DNA from 2 places in the Paenibacillus sp. Marseille-P2973 genome. Region 2 is predicted to be linked to the other one. Evidence: predicted binding sites of a transcription regulator. Region 2 holds the regulator's gene; the other holds the start of a gene.
What was found. The regulator Rex, encoded in region 2, represses fermentation and respiration genes when NADH is low (regulators of the CRP and FNR family bind a similar motif). The targets are predictions, from matches to a motif close to TTGTGAAATATTTCACAA.
Positions count from the first base shown of each region.

Region 1 (6,550 bases), on a different contig from region 2:
ACCAGATCAGGACAAGCTTGGAAATGTCATCCTTCGCCCGGTTGGCCATCCAGATGGCCAGGCATACAAGCCAGTTACACAAAATGCCGCGGAAAAACAGTTCCATGACTGGGGCGCCCATTTTCTTGGCTGCAGCCGCAAAGATCAGATGTTCCGGAGCGGCGGTTTTGAACAAACCGGAGCCTACGATCAGTAAACTGAGGATAATCGCCCCCGCTAAGTTGCCGAGAAAGACGATTATCCAGTTTTTGAGGGTATCCGATACCGTGGTACGCTTAGCCAAAGTACTGGCAGTAAAGAACATGTTGTTCCCCGTAAACAGTTCGGAACCGGCAAAAATGACAAGTGTGAGGGCGAGCCCGAACGACATCCCCATAACCATACTCTGAAACGGTGACTTCACCGCGGCCAGCGGCGCACCCACGCTAAATATCAGGATGATGCCCAGTCCCACGTACGCTCCCGCCAGGAGCGTTGATACAAAGTACCGGGGCAAACTTTCATTCATCTTCTCTTTCTTTTTAACGGCTGCTTCCACAATGGATTCTACGCTTTGTGTAAACATTTGACTTTCCCCACTCTCTCTCCCAAGTGCGTTGCTATGCAGCAATCAAGCCGCTATACAGTTTGTAATTCCCCCGCGCCAATCCATACCTGCCCATCCTCTATCTTGACCGGCACCATTTGCGCCTGGCCGGTGTCCGGAGCTTGAACCAGACCGGTGGTCAGATCGATTTTCCAGTCGTACAGCGGATCGTACAAGTAATGTCCCGAAACAATCCCTTCCGCAAGCGGTCCGCCTTTCGGATGAGGATTCTTATTTACAGCTGCGAAAATCCGGTTATCGGAGAGGCGGAAGACGGCAATCTGCCGCCCCCCGATCTCGACTACACGTCCGATCTGTACCAGAAAATGGTCCACAGCACCTACAGAAATGAATTCGATTTTATCCTTAGTCATGTATCGTACTCTCCTCTCACTATTAACCAATATTTACAGTTGATTACCCACTTCCAGGCGATTGAACATTTTGTCGCTGTTCTCGTTGTCGCGAATCGCTTTCTTCCACGGATCCTCGACTTGCTGCAGAGCAAATTCAATCCGTTCCATAAGCGCTTTCCGATTCTCAGGATTATCTACTACAGCGGTCTTGATCTGTTCCAGACCGATGCGTTCCACCCATTCCGAGGTTCTCTCAAGATAGTTGCCGGTTTCACGGTAGTACTGCATAACCGCACCGACAATTTCGATCAGTTCTTCATCGGTCTTCACTTTGCAGAGCGAATCCGCAAGTCGGGCTTTGATCCCGCCGTTACCGCCTACGAAAATTTCCCATCCGCCGTCATTACCGACGATCCCGATATCCTTCGTGCACGATTCCGCGCAGTTCCGCGGGCATCCGTTCACAGCCAATTTGAATTTGGCAGGGAAGTCGAGACGCTCGAATTTGCGTTCCAGCGTAGCCCCCATTCCCATCGAATCCTGGGTGCCGAATCGGCAGAACTGCGAACCGACGCAGGTTTTCACCGTGCGCAGCGATTTAGCGTACGCATAGCCCGAAGGCATGTCGAGTTCTTCCCAAACTTTCGGCAAATCCTCTTTTTTGACGCCGATCAAATCAAGCCGTTGACCGCCGGTTACTTTAACCACCTTCACATCGTATTTCAGCGAAATGTCCGCAATCCGTTTCAATTCTTCCGGTGTGGTCACACCGCCATACATGCGGGGAACGACAGTATAGGTTCCGTCCTTCTGAATATTCGCGTTCATCCGCTCGTTGACAAACCGCGATTCCTTTTCGTCTTCATGCGTATCCGGATTGATCATCCCGAGGTAGTAGTTAATGGCCGGCCGGCACTTCGAGCAGCCTTCCGGTTGGCTCCAACCCAGCACATTCATTACTTCTTTAGTTGTTTGCAGGCCCTTCTCCTTGATTTCGGCCACGATTTCATCACGGCTCAAGGTAGTGCAGCCGCAAATTCCTTGTTTGGCTGTTGACTTGAAGCCGTCCCCAAGCACATACTGCAAAATTTGCTCAACCATCGGTTTGCAGCCTCCGCAAGAACGGGTGGCTCCGGTGCATGCTTTGATTTCATCAACCGTTGTCATGCCTTGATTCGTAATTACGTCTACGATCGTACCTTTGGTAACGCCGTTGCAGCCGCATACGATTTCTTCATCCGGCATGCTTTCCACGGATGTGGTCTTCTTGGCCCCGCCGCCGCAGCAGCCGGTTCCCATCAATGTACCGTACAATTCATCCGTCATGACCGTTTTCTGTTTAATCAGCTTTTGCAGTTCAGCCGAATCCGTAATATCACCGAAGAGTACGGCACCGACCATAACTCCGTCTTTCAGCAAAATTTTCTTGTAGGTACGTTTCCAATCATCTTTATTCGCAATCACGGTGTGCTCCGGACCATCGATGAATTCACCGGTCGAGAACACGTCAACGCCCGAAATTTTAAGCTTGGTCGATACGACCGAACCTTCATACGGAGGAGCTTCGACGCCGCTAATGTGTTTGGCCAGCACCATGCCCTGTTCGAATAAAGGAGCAACCAGGCCGTAGCAGGTGCCACGGTGTTCCGTACATTCGCCGACCGAGTACACGCCTTCCATCGAGGTTTGCATATAGTCGTCAACAACAATCCCTCGATTGACGGTAATTCCGCTTTCCTTGGCAACCGCGACATTCGGTTTGATCCCTACCGCCATTACGACAAACTCGGCATCCAATACACTATCGTCGGCAAACCGCAGGCCGCTGACTCTCGTGTCGCCCAGCAATTCGGCCGTTTGCGCGCCCATTTTGAATTTGATTCCCTGGCGCTCGAGCTCCGATTTCAGCATCGAAGCGGCTTGGTGATCAAGCTGACGCTCCATCAAGTCCTCCATCAAGTGAACGACCGTAACATCCATCCCAAGCTGAACCAGCCCTTTGGCTGCTTCAAGGCCAAGCAATCCTCCGCCGATGACGGCTGCTGTACGGCAGGTTTTAGCCGCTTCCAGCATTTGATTGCAGTCGGCGATGTCGCGGAAACCGACTACGCCTTCTTTGTCGCTGCCTGGAATCGGCAAAATGAACGAGTTGGAACCTGTAGCAATCAGCACCTTGTCATAAGGCACCCGCATTCCGTCCGCCGTAACTACTTCTTTAGTCTGCTCATCGATTTTGGCAACCGTAGTTCCCGTATGCAGCGTAATTCCATTCTCCCGGTACCAGTTCAAATCGTTAAGCACGATATCATCGATCGTTTTGCTGCCTTCCAAAACATAAGATAACATAATCCGGTTATAGTTGGGATGCGGCTCGCTCCCGAACACCGTAATATCAAATCTCTTCGTCAATTTCAAAATTTGTTCGACAGCGCTGATTCCCGCCATCCCGTTACCGATCACCACGAGTTTTTCTCTATCTGTTCCCATATTGGAATTGCCTCCTTCAAAATGCAATCGTTTCATTGTCCACTAACATTTTCTTTTTCTTTGATAACTTAATTATAATTTAAAATTCAAAATAGATTGTGATCTATTTCACACTAAATGTGAAACTTATCACAATATTGTTCATACTTTTTTATGTTTTTCTATTGAAAAACATAATTTTTTCCCTCCTGCTCAAGGAGGGAAGGTCCATATTCCACTTTTCTCTGCTTATAAAGACGTGTAACGAGGAAACAAAATGTTATTTTCAAGGTGAATATGACTAAATGTCATCCCTTCCAGCTCTTCCAATCGTGCATAAGTCGTACGGTACGTCGTACAAGCATGCGCCGGCGGCTGAAAATCTCCGGTAATATCTCTCAAGCGTTTCAAAATCTTGCCTGCCCCGTCATGCTCCGCTTCCAATTCTGTAATCGCCGCAAGCATTTTATTTAGAACTTCTTGTTCTTGACCCAGTTCCCAATTTATCATTTTCGGAAAAACTTCCGCTTCTTCCTTGGCTGTATGTTCAAGCAGTTCGTTTCGGAGCTGGCCGTACAGTTGTTCTACTTCGACTAAATGAGGATCGTGCCCGCCATGTACGCGAGAGACCTTGATTACACTCTTATGCAGCTCCGGCAATTCTTCACGCAAATAAGCGTGATGCTTATTCACGATATGCCCGATAAGGGTTTGCGAATCCGCATCGGTCCAGGAATCCCTCTCCTCCGCATTCGGATGATCCGCGGCCAGTTTTGCCAAATCGGATAGCAGTTCATCGACTTCCAGATTTCTTTCCTCTGCCGCCTCTTGAAGAGGCCGGTTACCACCGCAGCAAAAGTCAATTTTGCGGCGACGAAAATAATCTGCTGATTTCGGGAATTCAAGTACGATATCCCGGACTAAACTTTTCTTGTCGAATAGCAGCTTCTGCTCCATCACACCTATCCCCTCCTGTTTAGCATCTCTAATCCAACTATATTCAATTTAGCGCACCTTTACCCCCGGCTTTGTGATTGGCGTCACAAACCTTTTGTCCATTCTGCGCAAAAAAGCTTCCCAAGAGACATTAACTCTGGGAAGCTTTGAATCTGCCACTATTCATTTATGTGTTTTGGTGGATGTTATAACGTTATGACTTTAATACATCGTGGTCCACGTAGCGTTCGCCATTCAGTTCACTGATCAGCTCGATGGCTACTTTAGCGCCGTCACCCGCCGTAATAATCGTGTGAACGCTTACGCCGGCGACCGTACCAGCAGCCCATATCCGCGGATTGCTTGTGCGTCCGTTTCCGTCGGTGTCGATCACGGTCTTGATTCTAGGTTCTCTGCCTTCCTTAAGCTCAAGGCCGATCGCCCCCGCCAATTCCGTCAATGCTCCGGTTGCCAGGATCACATGGGATGCCTCATAGCTTCGGCCGGATTCCGTCTTTACGGTCACTTTGGATCCGCCGTTCGTATCCACTACCGTAACTTTCTCCTCAATGAACTTGGCTCCGAACTTCTGGGCCTGCTCCCGACCGATTTTTAGCAAATCCGGTCCGGAAATGTCCTTGGCTCCATAGTGATTCTCAATCCATGCCCGTTTCGTCATACTGGCATTGCTGTCAAGAACCAGGGTTTCCTTCCCTGCCTTGGCCAGAAATAATGCTGCGCTAGATCCTGCTGGTCCCGCTCCGATTACTATTACCTCAGCCACAAGTACACCCACTTTCTATATAATTCGTGCCGCTCCGCTGCGGGATAACGGCACGTAGACTACTCGATCCACTGCTCAGCCCAGCATTGCACCTGTTCCATGACCGGACTTAGCGCTCTTCCTTTTTCCGTCAGTTCGTATTCAATGCGTACTGGAGTTTCGGGATAGACATGCCGGTCGACGATCCCCTCGTTCTCCAGATCCTTCATCCGTTCGGAGAGCATCTTATCGCTCATGGCCGGAATCCCGTTAGAAATGTCCTTAAAACGCTTGGGTCCGCTCATCAATGTATGAATGATCAGACCGTTCCAGCGTTTGCCGAGAATCACAAACGCGGATTCAAAACGTGGACACATCGCGAAATTATTATCTTCCATCTGAATTCACCTCTTAATATATAAACCGATATTGGAGCCGTATGAGACTTACAATTAGTTAGTATATTTCATCATAGCATATTTGATAAGGAATGAACACCTGCGTTTCACGCCACGTCTATCTTGAATTATACAACAATTCCTTGATATGAAAAAGCGGCTGCCGGGCGGCAGCCGCTACATGCTAAGTATATTTCGGTTCCCGGAAACTTATACCCACCACATATCTGCGGCGGAATCCTCGATCAGGATTTGCTGTAGGTTTCGAACCGCTTTGGTAAATCCTTCTTCTGTGGACATCAATCCGTCCTCATGCTCGATGCTGACCACATAATCGTATCCGTGCAGTCTTAGAGCGCTGATGATGTCGGCCCAGGTCTTGAGGTCATGACCGTAGCCTACCGTGCGGAATTGCCATGCACGGTCCAGCATTGCCGTATATGGCTGCATGTCCGTAATGCCATACCGGTTGACATTGACCGGATCGATCGTTGTATCCTTGGCATGGAAATGATGGATCGCGTTCTCCCGGCCCAAAATGGAAATCGCCTGCACCGGATCGATTCCTTGCCACCACATGTGGCTTGGGTCCAGGTTGGCACCGATGACCTCGCCGGCCGCCTCGCGCAAACGAAGCAGTGTAGCCGGGGTGTGCACGGAGAACCCGCCGTGCAGCTCAAGTCCGATTTTCACATGATGATCTGCGGCATATTTGCCCCATTCGGTCCAGTAAGGAATCACTTTGTTCTCCCACTGCCAATCCAGGACTTCCTTGAAGTCATTCGGCCATGGAGCTACCGGCCAGTTCGGATACTTGGCATCCTCATGGTCACCGGGACATCCGGAGAACGTATTTACAACCGGAACCTCCAGAAGCTCAGCCAATTGAACCGTCTTCACATACACATCGTGGAACTCTTTGGCAATTGCCTTTTGCGGATGCAGCGGGTTGCCGTGGCAGCTCAGCGCGCTGATGGTGAGGCCGCGGGATTCCACCGCCTTCTTGAAGTTATCGCGTGCCGTTTTGTTCTCCAGCAGTTCGTCC
Region 1 is NZ_JAGQEH010000001.1:89,891-96,440, forward strand. Features, by position in the region: gene KB559_RS00455 (formate/nitrite transporter family protein) at 1-565, opposite strand, end outside; gene nirD (nitrite reductase small subunit NirD) at 619-960, opposite strand; gene nirB (nitrite reductase large subunit NirB) at 994-3,429, opposite strand; gene ric (iron-sulfur cluster repair di-iron protein) at 3,658-4,365, opposite strand; gene KB559_RS00475 (FAD-dependent oxidoreductase) at 4,559-5,128, opposite strand; gene KB559_RS00480 (winged helix-turn-helix transcriptional regulator) at 5,188-5,505, opposite strand; gene KB559_RS00485 (sugar phosphate isomerase/epimerase family protein) at 5,716-6,550, opposite strand, start outside.
Region 1: a site for Rex is predicted at 3,547-3,564, ahead of nirB (nitrite reductase large subunit NirB). Genes of this name have one in related genera too.

Region 2 (6,550 bases):
ATCGGGAAGTGAGAAATCTGCGGAATGGTGTTCGGTTATTGACGGATTGTACCCGACCCTTGTGGATGTGAAGGAGAACTGGGATCGGCTGGCCGAGCTGATGTTTACGCTGATGCCTGAACGCAGCGATGCAGCGCCAGGGGATCCTGGACAGTTTGTGCTGCGCTTGCTGCCGCAAAAGAAACCGAAGGCGTGGGATACGCTTACCGCGCTGGAGAATCAAATTTTTGTGGCTATGGGCGACGTTCTCCGCAAAGGCGAGCGGATGATCAACGAGCTTAAGGAAGACGACCATGATTACGGCTATGAGAGCCTGATCACCGATATTAGCGGACTCTTGAAGGATCTCGGAACCGAACGCGACGCGCTGCGATTTTTTATTAAGCTGGAGGACGAGAATACGGTATACTGGATAGAAGGAAACGGTAATTACCGTAGCCGGTCCCTGCAAATTTTCGCGGTTCCGATCGACGTGAGCGCGCAATTGAAGGGTTATTTCTTCGACAAAAAGAAAAGTGTAGTCATGACCTCGGCTACGTTGTCGGTCGACAAATCGTTCCAGTATATGATAGATCAGCTTGGATTAACCGAAGCCGCGGCGGAGGACAGACTGATTACTTCGATGCTGCCTTCCCCGTTCAATTACCGGGAACAGGCGCTGCTGGTCATTCCGCGGGACTTTCCAAGCGTAAAGGGAAGTGTAGGCGACGATCATTTCGTGGCTACTCTGGTTCAGTCCCTTGCCGACACAGCGGTGGTAACGAAGGGCCGTATGATGGTCCTGTTTACATCGTACCGGATGCTGAGGCAGGTATATGATCCTTTGAAGGAGCAGCTGGCCGGACAAGGAATTACCGTGATCGGGCAGGGAATGGATAGCGGAAGCCGGACCAAGCTGACCCGTCGCTTCCAGGGACAACATGCTTCGGTGCTGCTCGGAACGAGCAGCTTCTGGGAAGGCGTGGACATTCCGGGGGAAGCTTTGACGAGTCTCGCTATCGTCCGTCTGCCTTTTCAGCCGCCCAACCACCCGCTTGTGGAGGCAAAGAGCGAACGGCTGCAGCAGCAGAAGAAGAACCCGTTCATGAAGCTGTCCGTTCCGCAAGCCGTCATTCGGTTCAAGCAGGGCTTCGGACGTCTGGTCCGGTCTTCGCAGGACCGCGGGATCGTGGTTGTTTACGATACACGCATCTTGGAATCTTACTACGGGAAATACTTTTTATATTCTTTGCCCGGACCGAAAATGGAGCATATGCCGCTCGGGCAGATGGTTCCGCGAATTTCGGAATGGCTGAACGCAGAGGAACAATAAACGTTCTTCAAATCGCGCCTATTAGGGGGATAACCAAATGAAATCGGAAAAAATTTCTGACGCCGTAGTACGCAGATTGCCGGTGTATTTACGTTTTCTTAATGAACTGAGCCGCCGGGAGGTCCCGACGGTTTCTTCTCAGGAGCTTGGACAAAAGCTGGATCTCAATCCGGCGCAAATCCGTAAGGACCTAGCTTATTTCGGCGACTTTGGCCGGAAGGGGATCGGATATGACGTCTCCTATCTGATCGAGAAAATCCGCCAGATTCTGAACTTGGACCAGCAGATCAACGTGGCTTTGATCGGAGCCGGTAATCTCGGACAAGCATTGTCGAATTACAACGCTTATTTGAAGGACAATATGAAAATCGTCGCCGTATTCGACGCATCCCCTGGTAAAATCGGTACCCAGATCAACAATATCACGATTCAACCGATCGAAGATCTGGTGGATACGGTAAGAGGCAATCAGATCCGGATCGGAATTATTACGGTTCCCGCACCGGAAGCCCAGCGAGTAGCCGACCAGCTTGTGGCCGCTGGAATTGGGGCTATCTTGAATTTTGCGCCCACGATCCTTAAGGTGCCTTCTGAGGTGCGGGTGCATGCGGCCGATTTCACAACCGACTTGATGAGTCTTGCTTATTATTTGAACGGAGGAAAGGAACATTCGGAACATGAATCGGAAATGGTTGATTAAAGACGGAACCTTCGCCGTGCCGGACCGGGAGAAGCCGGTCATTCGCGGATATATGCTGGTAGAAGGCAGCACGATTACTTATATAGGCGAACAGCGCCCGGAAGAAGGCGTGGAGGGCGCCGAAACCTTCGACGGTAAAGGCCTGCTCTTCTTGCCGGGACTCGTCAATACCCATGGTCATGCCGCCATGTCTTTGCTTCGCGGTTATGGGGATGACATGGTGCTTCAAACCTGGCTGCAGGAAAAAATGTGGCCGATGGAAGCTAAATTTACCGGGGAGGATGTCTACCGCGGCACAGCATTGTCCGTTCTGGAAATGCTGAAAGGCGGAACAACGACCTTCCTGGATATGTACGATCACATGGACCAAGTGGCTTCCGTTGTCGAGCAATCGGGGATCCGGGCGGTACTGACGCGCGGAGTCATCGGGCTATGCCCGCCTGACGTTCAGCAGCATAAGCTGGATGAGGCGGTGGCTTTTGCCCGTAATTGGCATGGTAAAGCGGACGGGCGGATTACGACGATGATGTCGCCGCACTCGCCTTATACCTGTCCGCCGGATTATATCGAGAAGATCGTTCAGGCGGCACATGACCTGAATCTGCCGCTGCATACGCATATGTCGGAAACACGGGCCGAGGTCGAGCAGAACGTAGCGGATTACGGATTGCGTCCGGTTCAGCATTTGTTAAACCTGGGATTGTTCAGCCGTCCGGCACTTTTGGCACATGCTGTGCATTTGACGGATGAGGAGATCGAAATTTTGGCGGCGCACAATGTGGCCGTTTCCCATAACCCGGGCAGCAATCTCAAACTGGCAAGTGGAGTTGCCCGCGTACCGGACCTGCTTAAAGCGGGCGTAACCGTATCATTGGGCACAGACGGACCAGCAAGCAATAATAACCTAGATATGTTCGAGGAAATCCGCCTGGCAGCTCTTATTCACAAAGGAGTCTCGGGCGACCCGACCGCGGTTCCGGCCGCGGAAGCGCTCAGAATGGGTACGGAATACGGTGCGAAATCGCTCTTCCTTCAAGACACGGGCAGGCTGGCCGCGGGCATGAAGGCGGACTTCATCGCGCTGAATACAGAGCAAGCCCATTTCTTGCCACGGACGGATTATATTTCCCATGCCGTTTACTCGGCGGGTTCGAAGGATGTCGAGCATGTTTGGGTGAACGGTAAGCAGGTAGTTAAGCACGGAGCTTGTCTGACACTTGACGAGGAGAAGGTCCGGTTTGAAGCCCAGGCTGCCTTTGAGGGCCTGTTAGGCCGATAACATGCCGCAGGGTATGAAAGAGAAACCGGAATAAGCCGGCATCGGGGAAAGGAAGAGTAGGTTGAAGAACAGAACCAAATGGATCCTGCTCTCCATTGTGATTTTGGTGCTGGTGCTCATTGGCCTTCACCGCTTTTATCTGTATGTCCACGAGGATATATGGCAAGGAGAGAATGAAGCCGTTCAACGGGCCAGACAGGAAACCGGACTGACCGAAGCCGAAAAAGTGTGGAAATCGGTCTGGGACAAAGTATGCTGGGTAGTGGAAGGCAAGGATGCAGACGGACAAGAGATCATGGTCTGGCTGCCGGAGGGCGGGCAGGCTGAAGTAAAGCCGCTGTCCGAGGGCGTATCGGAAAGCCAAGTCCGTACAATCATACATGATCAATATCCCGGTATTGAAGTCGTGCGGCTTATGCCGGGTATCTACAACAATGAATTGGTGTGGCAGCTATTTTATAAGGAAAAGGCGCATCATTATTACCGTTTTTTCCGGTTTAGCGACGGCCAGGCATTGGAAGAGGTATTTACATTGCCGAACCGGTAAATGTTGCATAAGAAATAATAACAGCCTTGCGCTGAATTCATGGACCTGTCAAGCGGTCCGTGCTTCAGTGCAAGGCTGTTTTTAGAGGTTGTTCAAAAAGTCATCTTTCCAAGACGAAGGGGATCATGAAGCGGATTCGACGTCGAATCTTGAATTCAGCCGGGCCTTCCGTTGCTCACGTACCCCATGAGCAAATGCTTACGAAGTCGTTTTCTACGAAAACGTTTAGCTCCGCTACTCAGTCCCTAACTTCATCCAACCTAAAGCGTTTTGCAAAAACGCACTTCGAAAGCATACGCCTCGGTCCTGCAAACCTGACTTTTTGAACATGCACTTTTATAAAAATTTTAAATATATTCACAACTTTATTCGAAAATGTATATACGATGTGATATACTCATATTTGTAAGTTTGATATATATACTAATGTGGTTTGAATGTATTATTTGATATATGAATTTAATATTACATCAAGGGGGATTATGCCGTGAAATTGCGCGTTGGACCAATTATCGCGAGCGTGGCTGTTTCCGCGACTCTATTATTCGGAGGATGGTTTGCCTATAAGCAATGGGCTGTCGAGAGCCCGTTTGAAAATAAATTGAATCAATACGAGGGTGTGAAGAGCGTTCAAACAGATATTACCCAGAAACAGGCCCTGGTGAAACTTAATTTAGAACCGGGAACCGATTTTGGCAGTCTGGTGAAGCAAATTCAGAATGACGGCCGCAAGTGGATCGGAAATCGGGAGTTGAAGCTGGAAGTGCAAGATAACGCATCTCAGGAGCTTAACGATTTGTGGGAAGAGGCGTTGTTCCCGATCGCGCAGGCGATGGAAAATAAAGAGTATACCGGTATTACCGACACTCTGGATAAATTGCGGGAAAAAGACAGCAACTTGTCAGCCAAGGCTGAAATGGACGATCGGAACGTCTATATTACGTTGAGTGATGGACAAGCGAGCAAATTTATTATTTTACCTCGCGTATCGCAGAATATGGGGGTGTGGCCGAATGCGTAAGTGGATGCTGGAGCTGGCGGCCGGGTTTGTACCCGTCCTGTTCATTTTCCTCGCTTTTATCGGATATAATGTCATTCCGCTGCTTGTCGGCATAGTTATGCTGGGGGCATTGTTCGCGGCGGTCAAGATGCGCGGCGGCATCGTTGCCACGGCTTCCCAGGAACGTAAACGCAAAAAAATCGGCTCGTCCAATTTGACTTTCGACGAAATCGGCGGGCAAGACAGCGCCAAGCAGGAATTGCGTGAAGCGCTTGATTTTATGGTTCGGCATGAAGAAATCAAAAAATTCGGCATTCGGCCGATCAAAGGGATTTTGCTGACGGGGCCTCCGGGAACCGGTAAAACCTTGATGGCCAAGGCTGCGGCTCAGTATACAAATGCCGTGTTCGTTGCGGCATCGGGTAGTGAATTCGTAGAGATGTATGTAGGGGTCGGCGCCAGCCGGATCCGAGACTTGTTCAAAGATGCGCGCACTCGCGCGGCTAAGGAAAATAAAGAGAACGCCGTCATTTTTATCGACGAAATCGATGTGATCGGCGGCAAGCGGGAAGGCGGCCAACAGCGCGAGTATGATCAAACGCTGAATCAGCTGTTGACCGAGATGGACGGTATTTATACGTCCGAAACACCGCGTATCCTGCTGATTGCGGCAACCAACCGTAAAGAGATGCTGGACAGCGCTCTGCTGCGTCCAGGCCGGTTCGACCGCCATATTCAGGTCGATCTGCCCGACAAGAAGGGACGCCGTCACATCCTTGAGCTGCATGCTAAGAACAAACCAATTGCGTCCGACGTCAATCTGGAGAAGGTTGCCGAGGAATCGTACGGATTCTCCGGCGCCCAGCTCGAGAGCGTCATGAATGAAGCGGCGATTTACGCTATGCGTGATGAGAGTAGCGTGATTGACCAGCGTCATCTTTCGATGGCGATCGATAAGGTCATGATGGGTGAGAAGACGGACCGTCAATCGACGGAAGAAGAAAAACGCCGGGTTGCGGTTCACGAACTGGGACATGCCGTAGCGGCCGAAGTCGTGGCGCCGGGCAGCGTGAACCAGGTAGCGCTTAGCCCTCGCGGCAGAGCACTCGGTTATGTAAGACATAATCCGCAGGAAGAGAAATACCTGTATACGAAGCAGTATCTTGAAGGTCAGATCATGATCGCCCTCGCTGGAGCGGCGGCAGAAGAAATCTATTACGGCGGCCGGAGCACCGGCTCGAGCAATGATTTCGAGCAGGCGCTGAACCTGGTGCAGACGATGATGACTTCCGGCCTTACTTCACTCGGGATCATCCATATGGATATGGTCACCAAGGAAGTGCTGATGAACGAGAATTCCAAAATTCTGGACGACCTCGCAGCACGGACAAAACAGCTTTTGGTCGACAATTCAGCTGTGTTCGATCAGTCTTTGGAAATCCTTCTAAGAGAAGAACGGCTCTCCGGAGACCAATTCCGTTGTCAATTTCGTGACAGCTTAACTTTACCGGCATAATTCTTTATGCCGGTTATTTTTTTTTACTTTTCGGCCGTGCTAAGATATTATTATATGTTGGGTATAAAATGATGTATTATTCGACATCAGGGGTACAATATTATGGAGAGACCATGAAAGGATGGAGCGAGAGGACCATGAACTTCAAAAAAATAGGTGTCATTGGTGGCGGCACGATGGGCCAAGGGATCAGCGA
Region 2 is NZ_JAGQEH010000002.1:575,537-582,086, reverse strand. Features, by position in the region: gene dinG (ATP-dependent DNA helicase DinG) at 1-1,312, shown strand, start outside; gene KB559_RS06230 (redox-sensing transcriptional repressor Rex) at 1,350-2,012, shown strand; gene KB559_RS06225 (amidohydrolase) at 1,990-3,291, shown strand; gene KB559_RS06220 (cell wall elongation regulator TseB-like domain-containing protein) at 3,353-3,838, shown strand; gene KB559_RS06215 (hypothetical protein) at 4,326-4,859, shown strand; gene KB559_RS06210 (AAA family ATPase) at 4,852-6,354, shown strand; gene KB559_RS06205 (3-hydroxyacyl-CoA dehydrogenase family protein) at 6,492-6,550, shown strand, end outside.